DNA from 4 places in the Erwinia sp. 1181_3 genome. Region 2 is predicted to be linked to each of the others. Evidence: predicted binding sites of a transcription regulator. Region 2 holds the regulator's gene; each other region holds the start of a gene.

Region 1 (6,072 bases), on a different contig from region 2:
TTTGCCATGGACGCCGCCAAACCGATGCATGAAGCGGCAGCGGCGCTGGGTATCGATCCGCTATACGTGGCGTTACCGAGTTACGTGGTGATTATGGGCGGTGGTGCGCTGGTTAACCTTGGTTTCTGTTTTATCCGTCTGGCGACCAAATCAAACCTGTCAGTGAAAGCGGACTTCTCTGTGGCGAAATCATTGCTGATTGCCAACGTTTGTCTGTCACTGCTCGGCGGCATCATGTGGTATCTGCAGTTCTTCTTCTATGCCTGGGGCCATGCACGCATTCCGGCGCAGTATGACTTTGTCAGCTGGATGCTGCACATGAGCTTCTACGTCTTGTGTGGTGGTCTGGTGGGTCTGGTTCTGAAAGAGTGGAATAACGTGGGGCGTAAGCCGGTGCGGGTCCTTAGCGTGGGATGCTTCGTGATTATTATTGCCGCCAACATTGTTGGTCTGGGTATGGTTTCCTGATCTGGGAGAGAGCCCTGGGACTCTCTGGCTTGCTGTCAGTTTAAGGTCAAGGTCAAGGTCAAGGTCAAGGGCGTTTCGCTTTCCCGCTGCGCGGGCGAAGCGACAAGGGGCGGCCAGTCGCCGCCGCCCCTTGACCCCGGGCTTGCGGCAGGCGCCGCGCCCGTTTCACGGGTACCTTCGTCAGTTCCGTTCACCGACGGACCGCTCGTGACGGCACTTCCCTGTGCCGGCCCGAGCTTTCACCGCCGTCCTGGCGGTTCATCCTGGTTCACATCACTTCCTCAGCGCAGCTTAATTGCCGCCTCAACATCAAAACCCAGGTCAAACCCTAAAACCCAAATTTTAAAAAAAACAAAATGACCAAAAGCCCAGAAAGGCTTTTTGTGTCTGGTCTGTCTGACTTGTCTTTGATTATTCTTTTGACGTGGATGTTGACCTTTTGAGCGGCAATTAAGCCTCGCCGAAGGAGGGCGGATTTCCAGGACGAGCCGACAGGACGTCGGCGAGAGGGTTAGCCGGGACAGGGATGTCCCGTCACGCCCGGTCCGGCGGGAAAGCCGACCGACTGAGGGAACCCGCGTCAAGCGGGCGATGCGCCTGCCGCAGCCCGGATTCCTAAGGGCGGGGCGACTGCCGTCCTTAGGTCGCTTCGCCCACGAAGTGGGAAAGCGAAACGCCCTTGACCTTAAGACCTTGACCTGGGCTTGACCTGGCCTTGGCTCAAGCTCAAGCCCCTGACCTTATGCCTCAAAGGTCAACCCTCCATGGCCATCAGGCCTTTTCCGGCCGAACGTGCAAAGCGGAAGGACGCACAAATCGCTGGCGCCAGGCGCTGGGGGTCAGCCCGGTATCACGGGTGAACACCACGGAAAAGTAATTACTGTCATCAAAGCCGCAACGTGCGGCCACTTCACCGATCAGACATTCGCTGGTACGCAACAGGTGCTTCGCCTGGCATAGCTGCAACTGACGTAAATAGTGCCCGATAGTCATGCCAGTTTGCTGACGGAAGAGTTGTTTCAGCGCACGCTCTGACAATTGGTGCTGGCCACAAAAGGTGGCAAGGTCAAAGGGGACAGCAATCTGCCCCTGAATCGCGGCCATCAGCAGATCGAGCTGTTCTCCCTCCGGCATCTGCCAGGCCCGATCGGACGCATAACGATGGCGTTGCAACACTAAGGCCAGCTGTAAAAACAGCGCCTCCGTCAGCTGACGTGACAGCACATCACTCTTCCTGCTTTCCTGTTCAAGCTGCTGGATCACGCCACGCGCCAACGCCATGCCGCGTGTGGTTAAACGCCAGGCGGCGGATTCACGCGGGGGAATAAGTTGCTGCCAGTCGAGGCTCAGTTGAAAACGCTCCGGGCAGTAAAGAATATTATCCAGCGCCAGTTCATTGACCGATTCATAGCTGTGGCAGTCATTGGCATTCAGATAGAAAATATCACCGCAGGTGATCAGCCAGGGGCGGTCATTCATCACGTGCAGGCCATTACCGCGCCAGACCAGCACAATCTCATTGAATTCGTGGACGTGAGGCGGGAATGAGGGTTGAGAGGTGCGTTCAGCCACCGCGACAGGCATCTGTTCAGAAGGGAAGTAGTCAGCTTTTGCCAGTCGCAGGGGAGCGGTCACGGGTCACCTCATCAGTCATTTTGTCGCAGTGTACGTGGAGAAAGGCCAAATTCACGCTTGAACAGCGTAGAAAAGTGATTGCTGTCACCAAAACCGCAGTGAAACGCAATATCTGTCACCCGCATTTCACTGTGACGCAGCAGGTGGCGTGCTTCCAGCAATCGCAGCCGATTAAGGTAACGTTGAGGTGTGCTGCCGGTCTGCTGTTTCAACTGGCGGTGGAGCGTGCGCAGCGACAGCGAAAAACGGTCGGCAAGATTTTCCCAGTCCACATCCTCACTGTAGTGATCCGCCAGCCAGTCCAGCAGACCACGCAGGCGACTGTCCTGATCGTCGTTGCTGGCGCTGCCCCCCTGGCGTAACAGCAACAGCAGACGCATAAAATGCATCTCCTGCTCTGCCTGGCAGGCCAGGCTGTCACTGAGCGGTGGCTGCTCTAACTGCTCGATTAACTGCCTGGCCTGGGCCAGCACCTTGTTGCCGATACGCCAGTGCGAGGGGTAGTTTCCGTCCTGCTCCTGCGGTAGCAGATGCTGCAGGCCGGAGAGAAAACGAAAGGATTCCGGCCCGCGATAGAGCACGTTGGTCAGGCACAGATTTTCCGTTTGCTCATACAGATGGCGATCATGGCTGCGTACAAAGCAGACGCAGCCGCTGCATAAAGGCTGTGACTGGCCGTTAAAAACATGAATACCTGCCCCCTGTTCAACAATGACAATTTCATGAAAATCATCATGATAATGCTCCGGGAACACCCCTTGTGGCGCACGGGGTTCAATGGCGACCGGGAAATGCCCTGTCGGGAAGAAATCAGCGCTGTGTAACACGGTCATGATCGTTTCCTCTTTAACATATCAGCAACAGAGTCTACGCAGCGTGATGGCAGCCCACCTTGAATTTTTGACAGCGAAAGCGACTATCCCGGTGATATTTTTAAGAAAGTGGGGGAAAGAGTGAGAAATGAGGGCAGGGTCACATCCCGTGATTCTGCGTGCCAGTAATCAAATTGTGATCTGCTTCACGTTCATCTTTGCCAGGCTGCCAGCGGTCAGATCCGGCTGGCAGTAGCGAGAAGGTGGCAAAATCAGGCTCTTTTACACTGGTGACATTGAATCATCAGGAAGCGAACACATGAGCCTTCGTCACTTTGTCGCCATCGATCTTGGCGCGTCCAGCGGCCGCGTTATGCTGGCCCGTCACGACTCAGAAAGCGGTGCGATGACGCTGAATGAAGTCAGCCGCTGCGTAAACCAGCTGGTCACCGTTGATGACCATCAGTGCTGGGATCTTGATGCACTGGAACAGTTTATTACTGACGCACTGGAAAAAATCGACCGCCAGGGCATCGTGCCCGAAAGCATCGGGATTGATACCTGGGCGGTCGACTATGTGCTGCTGGATGCGCAGGGGAACCGGGTGGGTCTACCCGTGGCCTATCGCGATGACCGTACCCAGGGCGTGATGGCACAGGCCTGCCGTGAACTCGGCCATGACCGTATTTATCAGCGCACCGGCATCCAGTTCCTGCCGTTTAACACCCTGTATCAACTGCGTGCACTGTGCCGTGATGCCGCGCCAGAACTGGCGCAGGTGGCACATGCACTGATGATCCCTGACTACCTGCATTACCGCCTGACGGGTGAACTTAACTGGGAATACACCAACGCCACCACCACGCAAATGCTGAACATCACCAGCGGTGAGTGGGACGCGGATCTGCTGCGCTGGAGCGGGGCGAACCCGTCATGGTTTGGCAAACCGTCACAGCCAGGTAAACGCGTCGGGGGCTGGACCAGCCCGTCAGGCAAGGTGATCCCGGTGGTGGCCGTTGCCACCCACGACACCGCCAGTGCCGTACTGGCGACGCCGCTGGCGGGTGACAATGCGGCTTACCTCAGTTCCGGCACCTGGTCATTAATGGGCTTTGAAAGCCGTCTGCCCTTTACCTGTCAGGCTGCCCAGGATGCCAATATCACCAACGAAGGCGGGGCCGAAGGGCGCTTCCGGGTGTTGAAAAACATTATGGGTCTTTGGCTGCTCCAGCGTGTGTGTAGCGAGCTGGCCATCACCGATCTCTGTCAGTTGATTGCGGATGCGGAGCAGCAGCCAGCCTGTCAGTGGCTGATTAACCCGAATGACGATCGCTTTATTAACCCACCCAGCATGGTACGTGAAATTCAGGACGCCTGCGCCGGGCAGCGAATGCCGGTGCCGGGCACCCCAGCTGAGCTGGCGCGTTGCATCTTTGACAGCCTGGCATTCTGCTACCGCCAGGTGTTGCAGGAGCTGGAACAGCTGCGCGGTGCGCGCTTCAGCCAGCTGCATATTGTCGGCGGCGGCTGCCAGAATCCATTTCTTAATCAGCTATGTGCCGATGCCTGTGGCATTCCGGTGTTCGCTGGCCCGGTGGAGGCCTCCACGTTGGGCAATATCGGCTGCCAGCTGATTACCGCCGGTGCGGTGGCCGATGTCACGGCTTTCCGCCAGCAGCTTGGCCAGCATTTCCCTCTTATCCGTTTTGACTCTCACGGGAGTGATGTGTTTCGCCGCAATCTGGCGCGTTTCGTGTCACTCACCTCTTCAGCAAAGGAGCTATGTATATGACCCAGGCCATCGAGCAGGCTTTCGTCCTGGCGAAACAGCGTTTCGCCGATATCGGTGTGGATGTAGAAGCCGCACTGTCACAGCTCGACCAACTGCCCGTTTCCATGCACTGCTGGCAGGGCGACGATGTGCGCGGTTTTGAAAACCCGCAGGGCGCACTGACGGGCGGTATTCAGGCCACGGGCAACTATCCTGGCCGCGCACGTAATGTGGAAGAGTTGCGTTCGGACCTTGACCAGGCGATGGCGCTGATCCCCGGCCCGAAACGTCTCAACCTGCACGCGATCTATCTGGAAAGCGAGCAGGCCGTCAAACGCAATGAAATCAAACCACAGCATTTTGCCGGGTGGGTCGCGTGGGCGCGCGATCGCCAGCTGGGGCTGGATTTTAATCCCAGCTGCTTTTCGCATGAGCTGAGTGCTGATGGCTTTACCCTGGCGCACAACAATGCCGAAATCCGTCAGTTCTGGATTGAGCACTGTCAGGCGAGCCGCAAGGTGTCGGCTTACCTGGGGGAGCAGCTCGGTACGCCCTCAGTGATGAATATTTGGGTGCCGGATGGCATGAAAGATCTGACCGTGGATCGCCTTGCGCCACGTCAGCGCCTGATGGAATCCCTGGATGAAGTGATCGGCGAAAAACTCAACCCGGCTCACCATATTGATGCCGTCGAAAGCAAGCTGTTCGGCATTGGCGCCGAGAGCTACACCGTGGGTTCGAACGAGTTTTGCCTCGGTTATGCCGCCAGCCGCCAGATCGCGCTGACGCTGGATGCCGGTCACTTCCATCCGACCGAAGTGATCTCCGATAAGATCTCTACCGCGATGCTGTATGTGCCACGCCTGCTGCTGCATGTCAGCCGCCCGGTACGCTGGGACAGCGACCACGTGGTGCTGCTGGATGATGAAACCCAGGCGATTGCCAGCGAAATCGTGCGTCAGCGTCTGTTTGATAAGGTGCACATCGGCCTCGACTTCTTTGATGCCTCCATCAACCGTATTGCGGCCTGGGTGATCGGCACGCGCAATGCCAAAAAAGCGCTGCTGCGTGCACTGCTGGAACCGGTCGATATGCTGAAAACGCTGGAAAACGACGGGGATTACACGGCGCGTCTGGCGCTGCTGGAAGAGCAAAAATCCCTGCCCTGGCAGGCCGTGTGGGAAACCTGGTGTCTGCGCCACGATGTCCCGGCGGGTGCCAGCTGGTTAAACGACGTCCGTCATTACGAACAACAGATTCTCAGCCAACGTTAAGGGTATGACATGCAAAAAATTATCAACGCCTGGTTTGTCCAGGGAATGGTCAAAGCGACTACGGATATGTGGCTGAAGGGCTGGGATGAACGTAACGGCGGTAACGTCTCGC
Region 2 (6,072 bases):
TCATGGGCTTCCGCCACCGCACGTTATCGCTGGAAGGGGTGCAGTTTCACCCGGAAAGCATCCTCAGCGAGCAGGGGCATCAACTGCTGGATAATTTCCTCAAACGCTGATTAACGTTTGCCTTTTAGTGACTTTTTATGCATATTTTATGACTATATTTTCACATCCCTGAAAAGACTAAATGGTGAGGTAGTGAATGGCGGCGGAAAAATTAGCGGTAACACGTGCAACGTTCGATGAGGTGATTTTGCCTGTTTATGCACCAGCACAGTTTGTGCCGGTGAAAGGGAAAGGCAGCCGCGTTTGGGATCAGCAGGGTAAAGAGTACATTGATTTCTCTGGCGGTATTGCGGTCACCGCGCTCGGGCATTGCCATCCGGCGCTGGTAGAGGCATTAAAAACGCAGGGTGAAACCCTGTGGCACACCAGTAACGTCTTCACTAACGAACCTGCCCTGCGTCTGGCGACCAAACTGATCAACGCGACCTTTGCCGAGCGAGTGTTCTTTGCTAACTCCGGTGCTGAAGCAAACGAAGCGGCGTTTAAGCTGGCGCGTTACTACGCCACCAAACGTCACAGCCCGTTCAAAAGTAAAATCATTGCCTTCCATAACGCCTTCCACGGTCGCACGCTGTTTACGGTGTCCGTTGGCGGCCAGCCGAAGTATTCCGATGGCTTCGGGCCAAAACCTGCCGATATCGTCCACGTCCCGTTTAACGACCTGGCCGCAGTAAAAGCGGTGATTGACGATCATACCTGCGCCATTGTGGTCGAGCCGATTCAGGGAGAAGGGGGTGTGATGCCCGCGACGCCAGAGTTTATGCAGGGGCTGCGCCAGCTCTGTGATGAACATAATGCGCTGCTGGTTCTGGATGAAGTGCAAAGCGGCATGGGCCGCAGCGGTAAACTGTTTGCGTATGAGCATTATGGTGTGCAGCCGGATATACTCACCACCGCCAAAGCGCTGGGCGGTGGTTTCCCGGTCAGTGCCATGTTAACGACTAACGACATTGCATCGGTTATGGCGCCTGGCGTGCATGGCACCACCTATGGCGGTAATCCGCTGGCCTGTGCGGTGGCTGAAGCTGCACTGGATATCATCAATACGCCAGAGGTGCTGGAAGGTGTGGAAGAGCGCCGTCAGCTGTTTGTTGATGCGCTTCAGGCGCTGGATGCCCGTTTCGATCTGTTCAGCGATATCCGTGGCAAAGGCCTGCTGATTGGCGCGGAGCTGAAATCACAGCATGCTGGACGTGCGCGCGATATTCTTAACGCCGCAGCAGAAGCCGGTGTGATGGTGTTGGTTGCCGGAACTGACGTGATGCGTTTTGCGCCTTCGCTGGTCATTGAGCCAACGGATATCGCCGAAGGCATGGCGCGTTTCGCCACGGCTGTTGAGAAAGTCCTGGGCTGATTGCCGTGGGCGGGGCATGCCCCGCCCCTACGTTGTTTCGTCGATGTCAGGCATATCCCAGACCAACGTCGGCATGCCGCTAATTCGTCGATGTCAGGCATATCCCAGACCAACGTCGGCATGCCGCTAATTCGTCGATGTCAGGCATATCCCAGACCAGCGTCGGCATGCCGCTAATTCGTAGGGGTCAGGCATATCCTAGGCCAACGTCGGCATGCCGCTAATTCGTCGATGTCAGGCATATCCCAGACCAACGTCGGCATGCCGCTAATTCGTCGATGTCAGGCATATCCCAGACCAACGTCGACATGCCGCTAATTCGTCGATGTCAGGCATATCCCAGACCAACGTCGGCATGCCGCTAATTCGTCGATGTCAGGCATATCCCAGACCAGCGTCGGCATGCCGCTAATTCGTAGGGGTCAGGCATGCCTGACCCGCGATCATGACGATTTCCTCAAGCGCCGGGACAGCCAGCGGCCATGATGTGGGCGCTGGCTCCAGGTCAGCGACGAAATGGTGTGCATTACGCTGAGGTGGCCAAGAATACGCTTCACGTGTCGCTCCATAATGGTCACCGGCCCCTGATGGAAGTCCTCGGGAGCATCCAGTACATTGCTGCCTGAATCCGGTCCGTCATACTCCAGACGCTGCTGACAGCGTTGCAGGGCAATTTCGCAGGATTGCAAATAGCGCTCTGCCAGCGTCGGCGTTAGCATCGTATGCTCCCGCGCCAGAATGGTCATGGCGTTGATATGCTCAACAATAAACTGGCTGTGCGTGACCCACAGCTGCATATCGGCCAGGTAGCGTGAATTAAAGCCCGGTTCCTGCATCGCCTGATGCAGTGAGTTAAACAGCGCATTATGCGCCTGATTCACCCGCATACGCTGGTATGCCAGTTTCTCCGCATCCTGTTCGCTGCCCAGCAGCTTCTGCAATGCCTCCTGATAGGTCTCCAGCGCATCGTGCGCATTCTGACGCATCAATCCACTCTGCCACTGTGGCCATAGCCAAATCATGCCGCCGAAGGCAATCAGACAGCCCATTAGTGTATCCATTAAGCGCGGCAGCAGGAACTGCGCTCCGTTCAGCGACAGCAGTTGCAATGTATACACCGCGGTGACCGTGAATCCTACGGTTGCCCAGCCGTAAAACTTGCGGATAAACAGATAGCTCACCAGGGTAATCAGTAGCATCACCAGCAGCACCCAGGATTCCGGGGCATGTAAACCGAGCGTGGCAGCGGCAATGGCCAACCCGGCCAGCGTTCCCAGCGCCCTGTGCTGGATACGTACCCGAGTAGCGCTGTAACCGTTGAGGCTGACAAACATCACCGTCATCAGTATCCAGTAAGGCTTCGGCAGATTGAAGAACAGGGCCAGTGAACTGGCGAAGGTCAGCATGACTGCATAGCGTGCGGCGGTGCGCAGGGCAGAGGATTTCAGCGACAGATAACTCTTCAACGCAGGAAACAGCGGCAGGCGGCGCTGGCGGTCCGCCATCAGGTCGCGACGGTACAACGGGTGCTGGGTGCGTAGCACGCGGGCGATACGGCTGAAGTGATAATAGCAAAAGTTGCCAACCGGATTATCGGGGTGCTGACGGGATATTTTTTCCAGTGCCTGAAGCGGTTTTTCCATCGTGAAACGTTCAGGGAAGCGGTGATAGAGGATATCGTCAGCCAGTACCCGCAGGCGTGTGGCAATGGTCTGCGCATTCCAGCGGATCACCGCCTCGGCGTGGCTCTGCTCTACCAGCTTCTGTACTTCCTCGGGCTGATGCAGGCTGACGGCGATATGTTCCTGTAGATCGAGGGCGACCTGAAATGCGCGCGTCAGTCGCTGATAATGGTCGCGATTGGCGGCCAGCATATGCATTTGCTGGTAACAGGTGTTAATCAGATCGACGGCTTTCTGTTGGCGGACCAACAGGGGAGGCAGGGCGGTTTGGGGATCGGTCAACTGGGTTAGCAGACTGTATTTCGCTTCGCAGTAATCAGCCAGTTCATGATAGAGCAGACTGAGGGTTTCGCGCATCGGCTGCTCTTTCCACAGCCAGAACCAGAACCAGTTAAACGCGCCATACCAGACGGTACCGAGAATGAACAATAGCGGCGGCTGCCACATGGGCATGCGTCCGGCCAGACTGAGGGTGAAAATGGCGGCAATCAGCGATGCCGGTAGCAGACGACCGTGCAGCGGACTGATTTCACCGGTGACGCCAAGCAGCAGTGCCATGACCAGCAGGATCACGGGCAGTGGCACCTCTTCTGCCCCGGCGTACTGAATCAAAAAGCTACTGAAAGCAAACAGGCAACCGCCTACGATCAGACGTTTGAAGAAGCGTTTGTGTGGAGTATCAAGACCGGCATTGTTACAACAGGCGGGGACTAATGAGAACAGCAGGCCGTTTTGCAGGTTGCCGAGCATCCAGCCGATCGCCACGGGTAAACACAGCACCAGTGTTTGCCTGAGTGCGTAGTTAACTTCGGGGTGATAGATAATTCTCCGCCACATGAGCCACACCAAATAAAAACGGCGCGACTGGGCGTCGCGCCGTGGGTTCAGAGCCGGTTAACGTGTTCCGTAAACAACAATGGTTTTACCATGTGCTGAGATCAGGTTTTGATCTTCCAGCATTTTCAGAATACGACCCACCGTTTCGCGGGAGCAGCCGACGATCTGGCCGATCTCCTGACGGGTGATTTTGATCTGCATCCCATCCGGGTGCGTCATGGCATCCGGTTGTTTCGCCAGATTCAACAACGTTTGGGCAATGCGTCCGGTCACATCAAGGAAAGCTAAATTACCCACTTTCTCTGATGTGACTTGCAGGCGACGCGCCATCTGTGAAGACAGGCGCATCAGGATGTCAGGATTCACCTGAATCAACTGACGGAATTTTTTGTAGGAAATTTCAGCCACTTCACAGGCTGTTTTCGCACGTACCCATGCACTGCGCTCCTGACCTTCTTCAAAGAGGCCCAGCTCGCCAATGAAGTCGCCCTGATTGAGGTAGGAGAGGATCATCTCTTTGCCTTCTTCATCCTTGATTAACACCGCTACTGATCCTTTAACGATGTAATAGAGGGTTTCCGCCTTCTCACCCTGATGAATCAGAGTGCTTTTGGATGGATATTTGTGAATATGGCAATGTGACAGGAACCATTCGAGTGTAGGGTCTGTTTGCGGTTTGCCGAGAACCATTCGCTGTTATCCTCTGTTGTAATCGTGCCTAAATATACCCTGTATTCGGCGTGCTGCAGATGCGTTGCCGCTGGCCTGAAGCGCGAAATATTTTTGGGTATCAGGGGATGTATCCCTGCCAGGCGTTGAAATATTCAAGCGTTCCCATAGGGAAATTATACGGGCCTCTGTTAAGAGCATGGCTCGTGCTGTCGTCCCGTTTTTACCGTGCATTGTTATGCCAGTAAAATATTGCAGCTTCGTTTGTAGCACAGCTTTACAAGACTGTCTTCTGTTGTCTCGCTTCAGCATAGTTCGAAAAAGGCAACGTTGCCGTTTTTGTGAGTGCAGCGTACTCTGCGGTAACTGAATCAATGAGAGGATTTTGTGATGCAAGCACGAGTTAAGTGGGTTGAAGGGATGACGTTTTTGGGAGAATCCTCATCCGGCCATCAGATTTTGATGGATGGCAACGCGGGGGATAAAGCACCCAGCCCGATGGAGATGGTGCTGATGGCTGCCGGGGGATGCAGTGCGATTGATGTGGTGTCTATTCTGCAGAAAGGCCGTCACGATGTCGCCGACTGTGAAGTTAAATTGACCTCGGAACGTCGTGAAGAGGCACCGCGTATTTTCACCCATATTAACCTGCACTTTATTGTCAGCGGCAAGGCGTTAACGGATAAAGCCGTTTCACGTGCGGTCGACCTCTCTGCGGAGAAATACTGCTCGGTGGCGATTATGCTGGGGAGCGCGGTGAAAATGACGCACAGCTATGAAGTGACAGATCTGACCTGAAGCTGGTTTCTTATGGGTAACGATGTTCGTTGTCGTTACCCACAGCTGACAGAACGTAGCGTACACATCCTGCTATTCCTCTCTCTACCCGCATTTCACGCCACGGCAGGCGAATAACATCAGCGGTATATTTCCCTCGTTCTACATTCCTTTCTTAATTTGCTGCAGGCTGGCGAAACAACAGCTGAATGTCCGGCGTTTGCCCATGATTCTCTGTTGCTGCCTGGTCTGCCGTTGTCAGATTTAATCAACCAGGAGTCATGATGACTATCGAGACGCTGATTCAGGATGTCACACCAAAGGTGCTGCAATGGCGGCGGCATATTCACGCGAATGCCGAACTCTCTTTCCACGAGCATGGCACCGCAGACTATGTTGCCGCTGAACTGGCAAAGTTTGGCCCATTAACACTTAGTCGCCCGACGCCAAATAGCGTACTGGCTGAACTTGAGGGGCCGCGTAGTGGTGACTGCATTGCCCTGAGGGCCGATATGGATGCGCTGCCTATTGAGGAGTTGAACAGTGAACCTTTCACCTCGCGCAATCGCGGTGTGATGCATGCCTGCGGGCATGATGCGCATACGGCAATGCTGATGGGGGCGGCATGGGTGTTGTGCCAGCAGCAGAGTAAGCTTGCCGGCAAAGTGCGCTTTATTTTCCAGCATGCGGAAG
Region 3 (6,072 bases), on a different contig from region 2:
CCGCTCCTAACATTATTCTCTGCGCCATACCAGACTCATACGCATTTTCGTACTGACATAAGTGTAAATATATCAGTATGTTATTGGTTTTTTAGCCGATGCAGTCATACACAGAAAGCGCATTACGAGGATTATTATGGAGCAACAACCGGGAGAGACGCTGCAGCGCGGATTAAAAAACCGCCATATTCAGCTGATCGCATTAGGCGGGGCAGTGGGCACAGGACTGTTTCTGGGCAGTGCATCGGTGATCAAATCCGCCGGTCCGGCAGTCATTCTGGGCTATGCCATTGCCGGGTTTATCGCCTTCCTGATTATGCGTCAGCTGGGTGAGATGGTTGTCGAGGAGCCAGTTGCCGGCAGTTTCAGTCACTTCGCCCACAAATACTGGGGCGCTTTTGCGGGCCTGGCCTCCGGCTGGAACAACTGGATGCTCTACGTGCTGGTGGCGATGGCTGAACTGACCGCCGTGGGCAAATATATCCAGTTCTGGTATCCGGACATTCCGACCTGGATGACAGCGGCGGTGTTCTTCGTGATCATCAATGCGCTCAACCTGACCAATGTGAAGGTGTTTGGCGAACTGGAGTTCTGGTTTGCCATTATTAAGGTTATCGCCGTTGTCGCGATGATTGCCTTTGGCGGCTGGCTACTGTTCAGCGGCACAGGCGGCCCACAGGCAAGCATCAGTAACCTGTGGAGCCAGGGTGGCTTTATGCCGCACGGCATGGGCGGGCTGGTGATGATGATGGCCATCATCATGTTCTCCTTTGGCGGGCTGGAAATGATCGGCCTGACCGCCGCAGAAGCAGAGAACCCGGAAAAAAGCATCCCGACGGCAATCAATCAGGTGATCTGGCGCATCCTGATTTTCTATGTCGGTTCACTCACCGTGCTGCTGTCGCTGATGCCATGGACGAGTGTGACAGCAAATACCAGCCCGTTTGTACTGATTTTCCACGAGCTGGGTGATGCTCTGGTGGCTAACGCACTGAATGTGGTGATCCTGACCGCGGCACTGTCGGTCTATAACAGCTGCGTTTACTGCAACAGCCGCATGTTGTTTGGCCTGGCGCAGCAGGGTAATGCACCAAAAGCCCTGCTAAAAGTTGATTCACGAGGTGTGCCGGTCGCCGCTATCCTGATGTCTGCCACTGCCACCGCCTTCGGCGTGCTGCTCAACTATCTGATGCCCGCTTCTGCTTTCGAGCTGCTGATGGCGCTGGTGGTTTCCACGCTGGTGATCAACTGGGCCATGATCAGCCTTTCCCACCTGCGGTTCCGCAAACGCCTCGTCGAGCAGGGGGTTCAGCCTCGCTTTAAGGCCCTGTTTTATCCGTTTGGCAACTGGCTGTGCCTGGTCTTTATGGCTGGGGTGCTGGTTATTATGGCAATGACGCCGGGTATGGCTATTTCGGTGTGGTTGATCCCGGTATGGATTGGCATCCTGGCTATCGGCTACCAGGTTAAGCGCCGCACTTCGCGCACCTGATCTCCCTCTCCTTTATCCACGTTCCGGCAGCCTACGGCCGGAACGTTCTTCAGCCCCACTCGTAACGCCCCGTCATAAGACAATGTTATTCGTCATTTTCGATAATTTATGACAAAACAAATACAGCGATAAATGAGACGCCGCGCTGCTTTTTTAGTCGTTCCTGCGCATGTTTATCAGAAAGCGAGTGCAAACCTCTGCACATAGCACTATTCTCATCCTGAGGCTACGCCTTGAATTATATTTACTTACACAGTGTCGTAAAGTTTTTAATACACCTGGATAACAGGGCCAGCCGTAGACATAAAAAATAATAAAACATCATGAGGTCATACATGGAACATCAGCAGGGCGAAACGCTGAAACGTGGCTTGAAAAACCGCCATATTCAGCTGATCGCATTAGGCGGTGCCGTTGGTACCGGTCTGTTTCTGGGCAGCGCATCGGTCATCCAATCCGCAGGACCAGGCGTCATACTGGGTTATGCTATTGCCGGATTTATTGCCTTCCTGATCATGCGCCAGCTGGGCGAGATGGTGGTAGAAGAGCCGGTAGCCGGAAGCTTCAGCCACTTTGCTTATAAATACTGGGGCAACTTTGCCGGTTTCGCCTCTGGCTGGAACTACTGGGTACTGTATGTGCTGGTGGCGATGGCAGAGCTGACAGCCGTAGGCAAATATATTCAGTTCTGGTATCCGGATATTCCTACCTGGATGTCGGCAGCGGTGTTCTTTGTGCTCATCAACGCCATCAACCTGACCAACGTGAAAGTGTTTGGTGAGATGGAGTTCTGGTTCGCGATTATTAAAGTCGTTGCCGTGGTGGCTATGATCCTGTTCGGTTGCTGGCTGCTGTTCAGCGGCACGGGTGGCCCACAGGCCAGCGTGCGTAACCTTTGGGAACAGGGCGGCTTCCTGCCCAATGGCTTTAGCGGGCTGATCATGATGATGGCGATTATCATGTTCTCCTTCGGGGGTCTTGAACTGGTCGGCATTACCGCTGCGGAAGCGGATAACCCGGAAACCAGCATTCCAAAAGCCACCAATCAGGTGATTTACCGCATTCTGATTTTCTACATTGGTTCCCTGGCGGTCCTGCTGTCGCTGATGCCATGGACCCGCGTGACGTCTGATACCAGCCCGTTCGTTCTGATTTTCCACGAGCTGGGTGATGCGCTGGTGGCGAATGCCCTTAACGTGGTGATCCTGACGGCTGCGCTGTCGGTATACAACAGCTGCGTTTACTGTAACAGCCGTATGTTGTTTGGCCTGGCGCAGCAGGGTAATGCCCCTAAAGCGCTGTTAAAAGTCGACAGCCGCGGCGTGCCGGTGATCTCTATCCTGTTCTCCGCGATTGCGACGGCATTGTGCGTACTGCTCAACTATCTGATGCCGGGTGAGGCGTTTGGTCTGCTGATGGCGCTGGTGGTCTCAGCTCTGGTGATCAACTGGGCGATGATCAGCCTCGCGCATATGAAGTTCCGCCGTAAGAAAGATCAGCAGGGTGTCACCACCCGCTTCCCGGCGCTGCTTTATCCGTTGGGTAACTGGATTTGTCTGCTGTTCCTCGCGGGAATTCTGGTACTGATGGCAATGACCCCAGGCATGGCGATCTCTGTCTGGCTGATCCCGGTATGGGTACTGATCCTCGCCGTGGGTTACTGGATTAAAAACCGCACACAGCGCGCGTAATCATCACGCCCGCTGTTGATTCGGCCAGCACTTGCTGGCCGAATTGTTATCTGCTTCACACTTTCCCCTCTCCAGGCGTTTTGTCCATCTCTGCGACGTTTTGCACCTGCGCACCGCATCCGATAAGCGTGAATACTCTCAAGCACTAAAGACACGCGGGAGAATTATCCATGAAGGGCTCAAAACTCTCAGTCAGAGAGAAAATTGGTTACGGAATGGGCGATGCCGGATGCAATATGATCGGCGGCGCCATCATGCTCTTTCTTAACTATTTTTATACGGATGTCTTCGGACTGGCGCCTGCATTGGTGGGCGTTCTCCTGTTATCTGTCAGGGTGCTGGATGCAGTCACGGACCCGATTATGGGTGCGATTGCCGACCGGACTCAGAGTCGCTGGGGTCGTTTCCGCCCCTGGTTACTGTGGGTCTCCGTACCCTATGTGCTGTTCAGTGTGCTGATGTTCACCACTCCAGACTGGAGCTATAACAGCAAAGTCATATGGGCGTTTGCGACCTACTTCCTGATGTCGCTGACCTATACCGCGATCAATATCCCCTACTGTTCCCTGGGTGGCGTGATCACCAACGATCCCGGCGAACGCGTCTCCTGCCAGTCGTACCGGTTTGTGATGGTCGGGATTGCCACGCTGATCCTGTCACTGACGCTGCTGCCGCTGGCAGAGTGGTTTGGCGGTGACAACAAGGCGCGCGGCTACCAGATGGCTATGGGTGTGATGGCGCTGGTGGCACTGCTGATGTTCCTGTTCAGCTTTGCCACGGTACGCGAGCGTATTCGTCCGGCAGTGCCCAGCAATGACGACCTGAAAGCTGACCTGCGCGACGTGTGGAAGAACGATCAGTGGGTACGCATATTGCTGCTGACCTTCTGCAACGTCTGCCCTGGCTTTATTCGTATGGCTGCCACCATGTATTACGTCACCTGGGTGATGCAGCAATCGACTCACTTCGCCACGCTGTTTATCAGCCTTGGCGTGGTAGGCATGATGATCGGCAGTACGCTGGCGAAGATCCTGACCGACCGCTGGTGCAAGCTGAAAGTGTTCTTCTGGACCAACATCGTGCTGGCAGCATTCTCCGGTGGCTTTTACTTCCTTGACCCGCAGGCAACGATGCTGGTGCTGGTGATGTACTTCCTGCTGAACATCCTGCATCAAATCCCGTCACCACTGCACTGGTCGTTGATGGCCGACGTTGATGACTACGGTGAGTGGAAAACCGGTAAACGCATTACCGGTATCAGCTTCTCCGGCAACCTGTTCTTCCTCAAAGTCGGGCTGGCGGTGGCCGGTGCCATGGTCGGTTTCCTGCTCTCCTGGTACGGTTACAATGCTGGCGCGAAACAACAAAGCGCCGCTGCGCTGAACGGTATCGTGCTGCTGTTTACCGTTATCCCTGCGGTGGGATACCTGATTACGGCTGGCGTGGTTCGCCTGCTGAAAGTGGACCGCACACTGATGCTACAAATCCAGAGCGACCTTGAACAGCGCCGTACAAACTATCAGGAGCTGAACGACTATCACGAACACAAAGAACTGAAAACCAAACCACAAGGAGCCGCACGATGAACCACTGGCCTAACCCGTTGATTGAACAGCGCGCCGATCCCTTTATTCTGCGCCATCAGGGGAGCTACTATTTTATCGCGTCGGTACCGGAGTACGACAGGCTGGAGATCCGCCGCGCCGCTACCCTGGCAGAACTGGCACAGGCCGATGCCGTCGTCGTCTGGCGCAAACCTGAGCATGGCCCCATGAGCGCCCTGATTTGGGCACCGGAACTGCATCTGATTGACGGCCAGTGGGTGATCTATTTTGCGGCAGCGCCATCACAGGAGATTAAACAAGGTCTGTTCCAGCACCGCATGTTTGCCCTCACCTGCGATGATATCGATCCACTGAAAGGAGAATGGGTCGAACGCGGACAGATCCTGACCCCCATCGACAGCTTCGCGCTGGATGCCACACACTTCGTCCATCAGGGGAAAAACTGGTATCTGTGGGCGCAGAAAGATCCGGCCATCCCCGGTAATTCCAACCTCTACCTGGCAGAGCTGGCTACCCCCTGGCAGATAAAAGGCGAGCCGGTGATGCTCAGCCGCCCGCAGTATGAATGGGAGTGTGCAGGATTTAGCGTCAATGAAGGCCCGGCGGCAATACATCACGGCAGGCGCCTGTTTGTCAGCTACTCGGCCAGCGCCACCGATGAGAATTACTGTATGGGGCTGTTGTGGATTGATGTCGATGCGGACCCGCTACAGCCAGAAAACTGGCACAAATCTGCTGCGCCCGTGTTTACCACCGACTGGGAGAACCATCAATATGGTCCGGGCCACAACAGTTTTACGGTCGGGGAGAACGGCGAAGACGTGTTGGTGTATCACGCACGCAATTACACCGAAATTGAAGGTGACCCGCTATACGACCCTAACCGCCATACCCGGGTGAAAACATTCAGCTGGAGTGCCGATGGCATGCCGCAGTTCGGCACACCACCTGCAGACAGCGTGTTACACCAGCGTGCCGTAAATAGTCAGTAACGCCACCACCACCACGAGGACCAGCGACACTTTTTTCGCCAGCATCACTGCCACACGCGGGGTCTCCACCTTATCCAGGTGGGGATCGCGCGCCAGTGAGAACTGGGCCAGACGTGTCAGCACCTGATACTGCGGTGTGTGGCGATCGCCCAGAGACGCAAACCACGCGGGTAATGCACGCTCACCGTGCCCCAGCAAGGCATAAGCTACGCCCACCAACCGTACCGGGATCCAGTCAACCCAGTGCAGAATGGCATCAACACCGGACTGCGCGCGCGCCAGCGGATTCTGCTGCCGCGCCAGCCAGCTCTGCCAGGCACGCAGGAACGCAT
Region 4 (6,072 bases), on a different contig from region 2:
GAACAGATCACGATGGTCGAAATCGATGCTGGCGTGGTGACCTTCTGCAAAGAACACCTGCCGAACCACAGCCAGGGCGCCTATGACGACCCGCGCTTTACCCTGGTGATTGACGATGGCGTGAACTTCGTTAAACAGACCAGCGAAAAATTCGATGTGATTATCTCTGACTGCACCGACCCGATTGGGCCGGGAGAAAGCCTGTTTACTTCAGACTTTTATGAAGGCTGCCACCGCTGCCTGAACCCGAATGGCATCTTCGTGGCACAAAACGGCGTCTGTTTCCTGCAGCAAGATGAAGCGGTGAACAGCCATCGCAAACTCAGCCACTATTTCGCTGATGTCAGCTTCTACCAGGCTGCGATCCCGACCTACTACGGTGGCATTATGACCTTCGCCTGGGCCAGTGATAATCCCGCGCTGCGCCAGCTCGATGCTGCGACAATTGCCTCACGCTTTGCACAAGCGGGCCTGACCTGCCGTTACTATAATCCGGCGATCCACACTGGCAGCTTTGCCCTGCCGCAATATCTGTTAAATGCGCTGGCCGACTAACCAGGTATTTCAAGGGGGTGAACTAAATTGCAAAAGCTTAAACTACATGGCTTCAACAACCTGACGAAAAGCCTGAGTTTTTGTATCTACGATATCTGTTACGCAAACACCGATGCGGAGCGTGACGGATATATTGCATACATTGATGAGCAGTATAATGCTAACCGCCTGACCGAGATCCTGAGCGAGACCTGCTCAATTATCGGTGCCAACGTGCTGAATATCGCGCGTCAGGATTATGAACCCCAGGGGGCCAGCGTTACGATTCTGGTCAGTGAAGAGCCGATCGATCCGCGCGACATCGACACCTCCGAACATCCTGGCCCGCTGCCCAACTCCGTTGTGGCGCACCTCGACAAAAGTCATATCTGCGTACATACCTACCCGGAAAGCCATCCTGAAGGCGGTCTGTGTACCTTCCGTGCAGATATTGAAGTCTCGACCTGTGGTGTCATTTCACCACTGAAAGCGTTGAACTATTTAATTCATCAGCTGGAATCCGATATTGTCACCATCGATTATCGCGTGCGTGGGTTTACCCGCGATGTGAACGGGGTGAAACACTTCATCGATCACGAGATTAACTCTATTCAGAATTTCATGTCGGATGATATGAAATCGATGTACGACATGATGGATGTGAATGTGTATCAGGAAAATATCTTCCACACCAAAATGCTGTTGAAAGAGTTCGATCTGAAACACTATCTGTTCAATACCGAACCCGCCGATCTGAGTCCACAGGAACATAAACGCATTACGGATTTACTGTGGAAAGAGATGCGTGAGATTTATTACGGCCGCAATATTCCGTCGTTGGGATTAAAAACGCAGTAACTGGTTGGGTGTATTGATATCCGCAAAAAGGCGACCTTCGGGTCGCTTTTTTTATTGGCGTCAGATTTTGTTACTGAAAAGTGCGCGGGTCGATCGTTGATCGGCCCGGGATTTAGCGTTACAGCGCCAGCCTCAGCGTAAAGTCCTGCTCACTCAGCTCACTCTGAGATTCATCGGTTAGCAGCCTGTCGGTAATAATATCCGTCAGTTGCTGAAGCGGTGCCGCCTGAAACAGCGACCAGGAACCGTACTTACTGCTGTCGGCCAGCAGCACCCGGCGGCGCGCATTGGCCAGCAGGTCCTGCTTCAGTCCGGCTTTCTCTTCCGTCGGTGCCGTGATGCCCTTCTCCAGGCTCCAGGAGTTACAGCTGACAAAAGCGATATCCGGATAGATATTACGCAGCAGACGGCGTCCGTGCTCACCAATACAGGACTGACTGGAGTCGTCGATGCGCCCGCCGATAATCGTCACTTCAATCTGCTTAAACTCGGAAAGAAACAACGCGATATGCAAATCAGCCGTGATCACCCGCAGCGGCAAATGCGTCAGCTGACGTGCCAGCTCCAGCATGGTGGTGCCGGCATCCAGCACCACAGCATCACCGGATTTCACCAGGCTGGCCGCGGTATGCGCAATAACCCGTTTCTCTGCCAGATGGCGCTGCATCTTCTCAACCGTGGTGGGCTGATTGGGAATAAAGCGGTTCAGGGTTACCCCACCGTGGCTACGGCTGATCACCCCTTCCTGATCGAGTTTTATAAGGTCGCGTCGGATGGTGGCGGGTGACGCCGCAATGGCAGCCACCAGCTGTTCGACCGTGACCAGATTATGACTTTTCAGATAGTCCATAATCTGATCGAGGCGGCTTTGTCCCTTCATATGTCCTTATGCAAGCTGCATCGCTAACTGAATAGAGATCGCCATGCTGGCAGAGTTCGCTTTTCCTGTCCAGGCAATATCAAAAGCCGTGCCGTGGTCTGCCGAGGTACGGATAAACGGCAGCCCGGCGGTAATATTGACCCCATCGTAAAAGCCCAACAGCTTGAGCGGAATGTGCCCCTGATCGTGATACATCGCCACTACAATATCGTACTGGCCTTCCTGGCACTGCAGGAAAACGGTATCCGGCGGGCACGGCCCGGTCACGTTCAGCCCTTGCGCTTTCATCGCCTCTACCGATGGGCCGACGATAGTGATCTCTTCATCGCCAAACAGGCCATTTTCACCCGCATGCGGATTCACCCCGGCCACGGCAATACGCGGGTTCTCAAAACCAACGCGCCTGAGGAAGGTATCCGCCATGCCGATCACCGTCTCAACACGTTCACGCCCCAGGGTATCAAGGAACTGACGCAGCGCAATATGCGTGGTGACGTGGATCACCTTCAGCTTGTCGGTATACAGCACCATCGCGTAATTTTTGCTGTCGGTCAGCTTCGCCAGCAGTTCGGTATGCCCGGGATAAAGATGCCCGGCTGAGTGCAGCGCTTCTTTATTTAACGGGGCGGTGGCAATCGCCTGTACTTCCCCCGCCAGCGCCAGTTCCGTGGCACGTTTAACGCAGCGGTACGCCAGATCACCCGCTTCCGACTGCACGACTCCGGGCTTCAGGGCAGCCGGATCGGTCAGCGGTTCATCGATAACATTGATAATACCAGGGGCGAAGTGAGCATCGGCCACGCGATCCAGCACGCGCAGTTCTGCCTGCGGGGTAATATTCAGGCTCAGCACGCGCCGCAGGGTACTGGCACAGCCCACCACCACTGCCGGAACCCCGGACAGCTCACCGCTGGCCAGTGATTTGATAATGATTTCCGGACCGATACCCGCCGGGTCGCCCATAGTGATCGCAATAATTTTACTCACTCGATTTCTCCTCAATAAAACGAATAACGTCGACCAGGGTGTTTGCATCACCGAAGCCACCGGCTTTGGTCATCACCAGCAAGGGTTCAGTCACATTTAATAAGCGGCCCCAGGGCACACAGCCCGCAATCTGGCCTTGAATCTGGAATCCACTGGCACCCAGCCCGCGCGCCACGGCAATCGCCACGTCACCGCCGGAAAGATACAACCCGCCAGGCTGGGCTTCTGCCAGCACTTCAGCCGTGAGCTGTGCCAGTAGCTGGCAAATTTCTTCACCCAGTTGAGCACGGCTCAGTTGATGTTCTTCACACAGTGCAGCAATCGCTTCACGCTGCCCGTTATGCTGGCAGGTGCGGACCACACAGTGCTGCCCGGCGCGCAATGCCTTGGTCACGGTCTGGCGCCAGGTGGGAAACGATACCCAACGCGGGCGAGAAAACAGTTCGGCAATATCGATATCCACCAGCGTCACGGGATGCTGCTGCTGAATCCGGTCAATTTGCTGACGGGCAATGTCACTCATCGAGCCCACCACAGCCAGCAGCGGTGACGGGTGGCGATCCACCAGCAACGCCGTCAGAGCATCACTCAGCCCGGCAGCACCGACCAGCAGCGGACGCTGTGCCAGGTGGGACGCTGCCTGCGCAATGCGCTGTAAGTCATCATCGGTTTCTGCATCCACCACCAGCAGCGACGGTGTGCTGTCGGCGGCCTGTTGCATCAGCGCCAGCAGCTGTGGCCCGCGCACCTGCGCCAGCGTCAGGCCGCCGCAAGGCAATGTGCTCTGCTCCAATAACCGCCGGGCAATGTTCGCTGTTGTCACCGGCGTTTTCGGGTCGCTGGCAAATTCGGTCTCGGTCAGTCGCAAGCCGTGAATAAAGCACTCACCGTCGCGGGTAATGCGCCCCAGCCGTGGAACCGCCGGAACTACCAGCGCCAGCGATGCACCGCTGGCCAGCAGAGCCGCTTCGGTTTCTGCGCCCAGATTGCCGCGCAGAGTGGAATCCATCTTCTTAAACAGCCAGCCTTCGCGGGCAACCGGCGACCAGTGCATCAGCGCACGATGCACCCGCTCTGCAGCATCCTGGGCAGAGAGCGCGCGGCTGTCCGTGCTGACCACCCAGACGTCGGCCTGCTCGTCACCACACGGTGACTGGCTGTCAAAAAGCACATTCACCCGCGCTCCCGCTCTGGCCAGCCCGCTGCCCGCATCATTGGCCCCGGTAAAATCATCCGCAATCACCAGTACCGGCGTTTGCCATTTACGCTGCGTCATCGCCACTCCTGTACGGAACATTGAGGTGCCTGTCTGTGAAGAGAGGTTCAGGACACCACTCATTATTTGAATATGATTATATTCAATCACATTTGATTAAATGTGAGCAAGTTCAAATTAATCAGAATCAATATGCCCTATAAATTACCCATCAAAGTCGGAAAGCCCTTACAAATGACGAAATACAATCACCCGTAACTGAAAGCGGCGTGATGAGGAGAAATCAGGCATGAACATAAACAGTACCGTGATCGCGGGCTACCAGACACTCAATGACATTGGCTACCTGTTAAAAGGTAAGCAGCGTGTGTTGCTGGTCACCGATAAGAATATTGCGGCGATCCCGGCAGTGCAGACGCTGACGGAGCAGGTACGCCGTCAGGTCTCAACCTTACATACCGTCAGCAACGTGCCACCCGAGCCGAGCCAGCATGATGTAGCAGAGATCCTCGCCGGCCTGGCCTCGCGCGATGTGGATCTGGTGATTGGCGTAGGCGGTGGCAGCGTGCTGGACGTGGCAAAACTGCTGTCGGTGCTGTGCGTTGAGAATGCACCTACGCTAGAGGCCCTGCTGGCCGGAGAGAAACCTCAGAGACGCACCTCCTCGTTGCTGATCCCGACCACTGCAGGTACGGGGTCAGAAGCCACGCCAAACGCCATTCTGGCCATCCCGGAGAAAGAGACGAAAGTCGGCATTATTTCCCCAGTGATGCTGCCGGACTATGTGATTCTGGCCCCGGAACTGACCACCAGCATGCCGGCACATATTGCATCTTCAACCGGGATTGATGCGCTCTGCCACCTGATTGAGTGCTTTACCGCGACGGTTTCAAACCCGGTGAGTGACAACTACGCGCTGATCGGGATGAAGAAGCTGTTTGCCAGCCTGGAAACCACCGTGGCTGAACCCGGTAACCTGGAAGCCCGACTGAATATGCTGTGGGCGTCTTATTACGGCGGGGCGGCCATCGCCCATGCCGGGACTCATCTGGTGCACGCCATGTCCTACCCGCTGGGAGGCAAATATCACCTGCCGCACGGCGTGGCGAACGCCATTCTGCTCGCTCCCTGCATGCGCTTTGTGCGCCCGGCGGCGGTAAGCAAATTCGCCGAAGTCTACGATCTGTTGCCAGAGGCTAACCCGCAGCTCAACGCGGAGGAGAAGTCTCACGCACTGGTGGATTACTTCGCGGCCCTGGTCCAGCGACTGAAGCTGCCTGCCAGCCTCGACGAGCTGGGGATCACCTCAGAACACCTGCCTTATTTAGTGGAAGCGGCACTCGATGTGCAGCGCCTGATGAAAAATGTCCCGGCACCGGTGAGCGCAAACGACGTGCGTAACGTGTACCTGACGCTGTTTCCGGCACTGAATCACTAACAGAGAGATTATGATGAGCAAAACTATTCAGGGCGTACTGACCGCCATCGTCACACCTTTCGATCATGACGGCGCCTATGCTGAAGCAGCCATGCGCCGTCAGGTGCAGCGCCAGCTGGCGGCCGGAAACGGTATTTTCTGCGGCGGCACCAACGGTGA

The links. Region 2 encodes CRP, which controls carbon source genes, mostly activating them, when cyclic AMP is high. Its sites were predicted from a motif close to ATGTGANNNNNNTCACAT; they were not measured.
Region 1: rhaS (HTH-type transcriptional activator RhaS) is a predicted target of CRP. The motif match lies at 3,064-3,081, and genes of this name have one in related genera.
Region 3: FY046_RS16240 (glycoside-pentoside-hexuronide (GPH):cation symporter) is a predicted target of CRP. The motif match lies at 3,227-3,244, and genes of this name have one in related genera.
Region 4: FY046_RS16090 (iron-containing alcohol dehydrogenase) is a predicted target of CRP. The motif match lies at 4,636-4,653, and genes of this name have one in related genera.

What each region holds. Positions count from the first base shown of each region.
Region 1 covers NZ_VTDE01000001.1:25,766-31,837, reverse strand. Annotated here, with positions in the region: gene rhaT (L-rhamnose/proton symporter RhaT) at 1-468, shown strand, start outside; gene rhaR (HTH-type transcriptional activator RhaR) at 1,240-2,103, opposite strand; gene rhaS (HTH-type transcriptional activator RhaS) at 2,115-2,936, opposite strand; gene rhaB (rhamnulokinase) at 3,235-4,707, shown strand; gene FY046_RS00125 (L-rhamnose isomerase) at 4,704-5,960, shown strand; gene rhaD (rhamnulose-1-phosphate aldolase) at 5,970-6,072, shown strand, end outside.
Region 2 covers NZ_VTDE01000005.1:23,656-29,727, reverse strand. Annotated here, with positions in the region: gene FY046_RS14655 (aminodeoxychorismate synthase component II) at 1-110, shown strand, start outside; gene argD (bifunctional acetylornithine/succinyldiaminopimelate transaminase) at 197-1,414, shown strand; gene FY046_RS14645 (YccS/YhfK family putative transporter) at 1,858-3,933, opposite strand; gene crp (cAMP-activated global transcriptional regulator CRP) at 3,991-4,623, opposite strand; gene FY046_RS14635 (OsmC family protein) at 4,993-5,400, shown strand; gene FY046_RS14630 (amidohydrolase) at 5,661-6,072, shown strand, end outside.
Region 3 covers NZ_VTDE01000006.1:118,149-124,220, forward strand. Annotated here, with positions in the region: gene aroP (aromatic amino acid transporter AroP) at 137-1,492, shown strand; gene aroP (aromatic amino acid transporter AroP) at 1,828-3,183, shown strand; gene FY046_RS16240 (glycoside-pentoside-hexuronide (GPH):cation symporter) at 3,354-4,769, shown strand; gene FY046_RS16245 (glycoside hydrolase family 43 protein) at 4,766-5,740, shown strand; gene ampE (beta-lactamase regulator AmpE) at 5,711-6,072, opposite strand, start outside.
Region 4 covers NZ_VTDE01000006.1:82,207-88,278, forward strand. Annotated here, with positions in the region: gene speE (polyamine aminopropyltransferase) at 1-555, shown strand, start outside; gene speD (adenosylmethionine decarboxylase) at 583-1,392, shown strand; gene FY046_RS16075 (DeoR/GlpR family DNA-binding transcription regulator) at 1,511-2,272, opposite strand; gene FY046_RS16080 (D-threonate 4-phosphate dehydrogenase) at 2,279-3,259, opposite strand; gene dtnK (D-threonate kinase) at 3,252-4,535, opposite strand; gene FY046_RS16090 (iron-containing alcohol dehydrogenase) at 4,765-5,913, shown strand; gene FY046_RS16095 (dihydrodipicolinate synthase family protein) at 5,927-6,072, shown strand, end outside.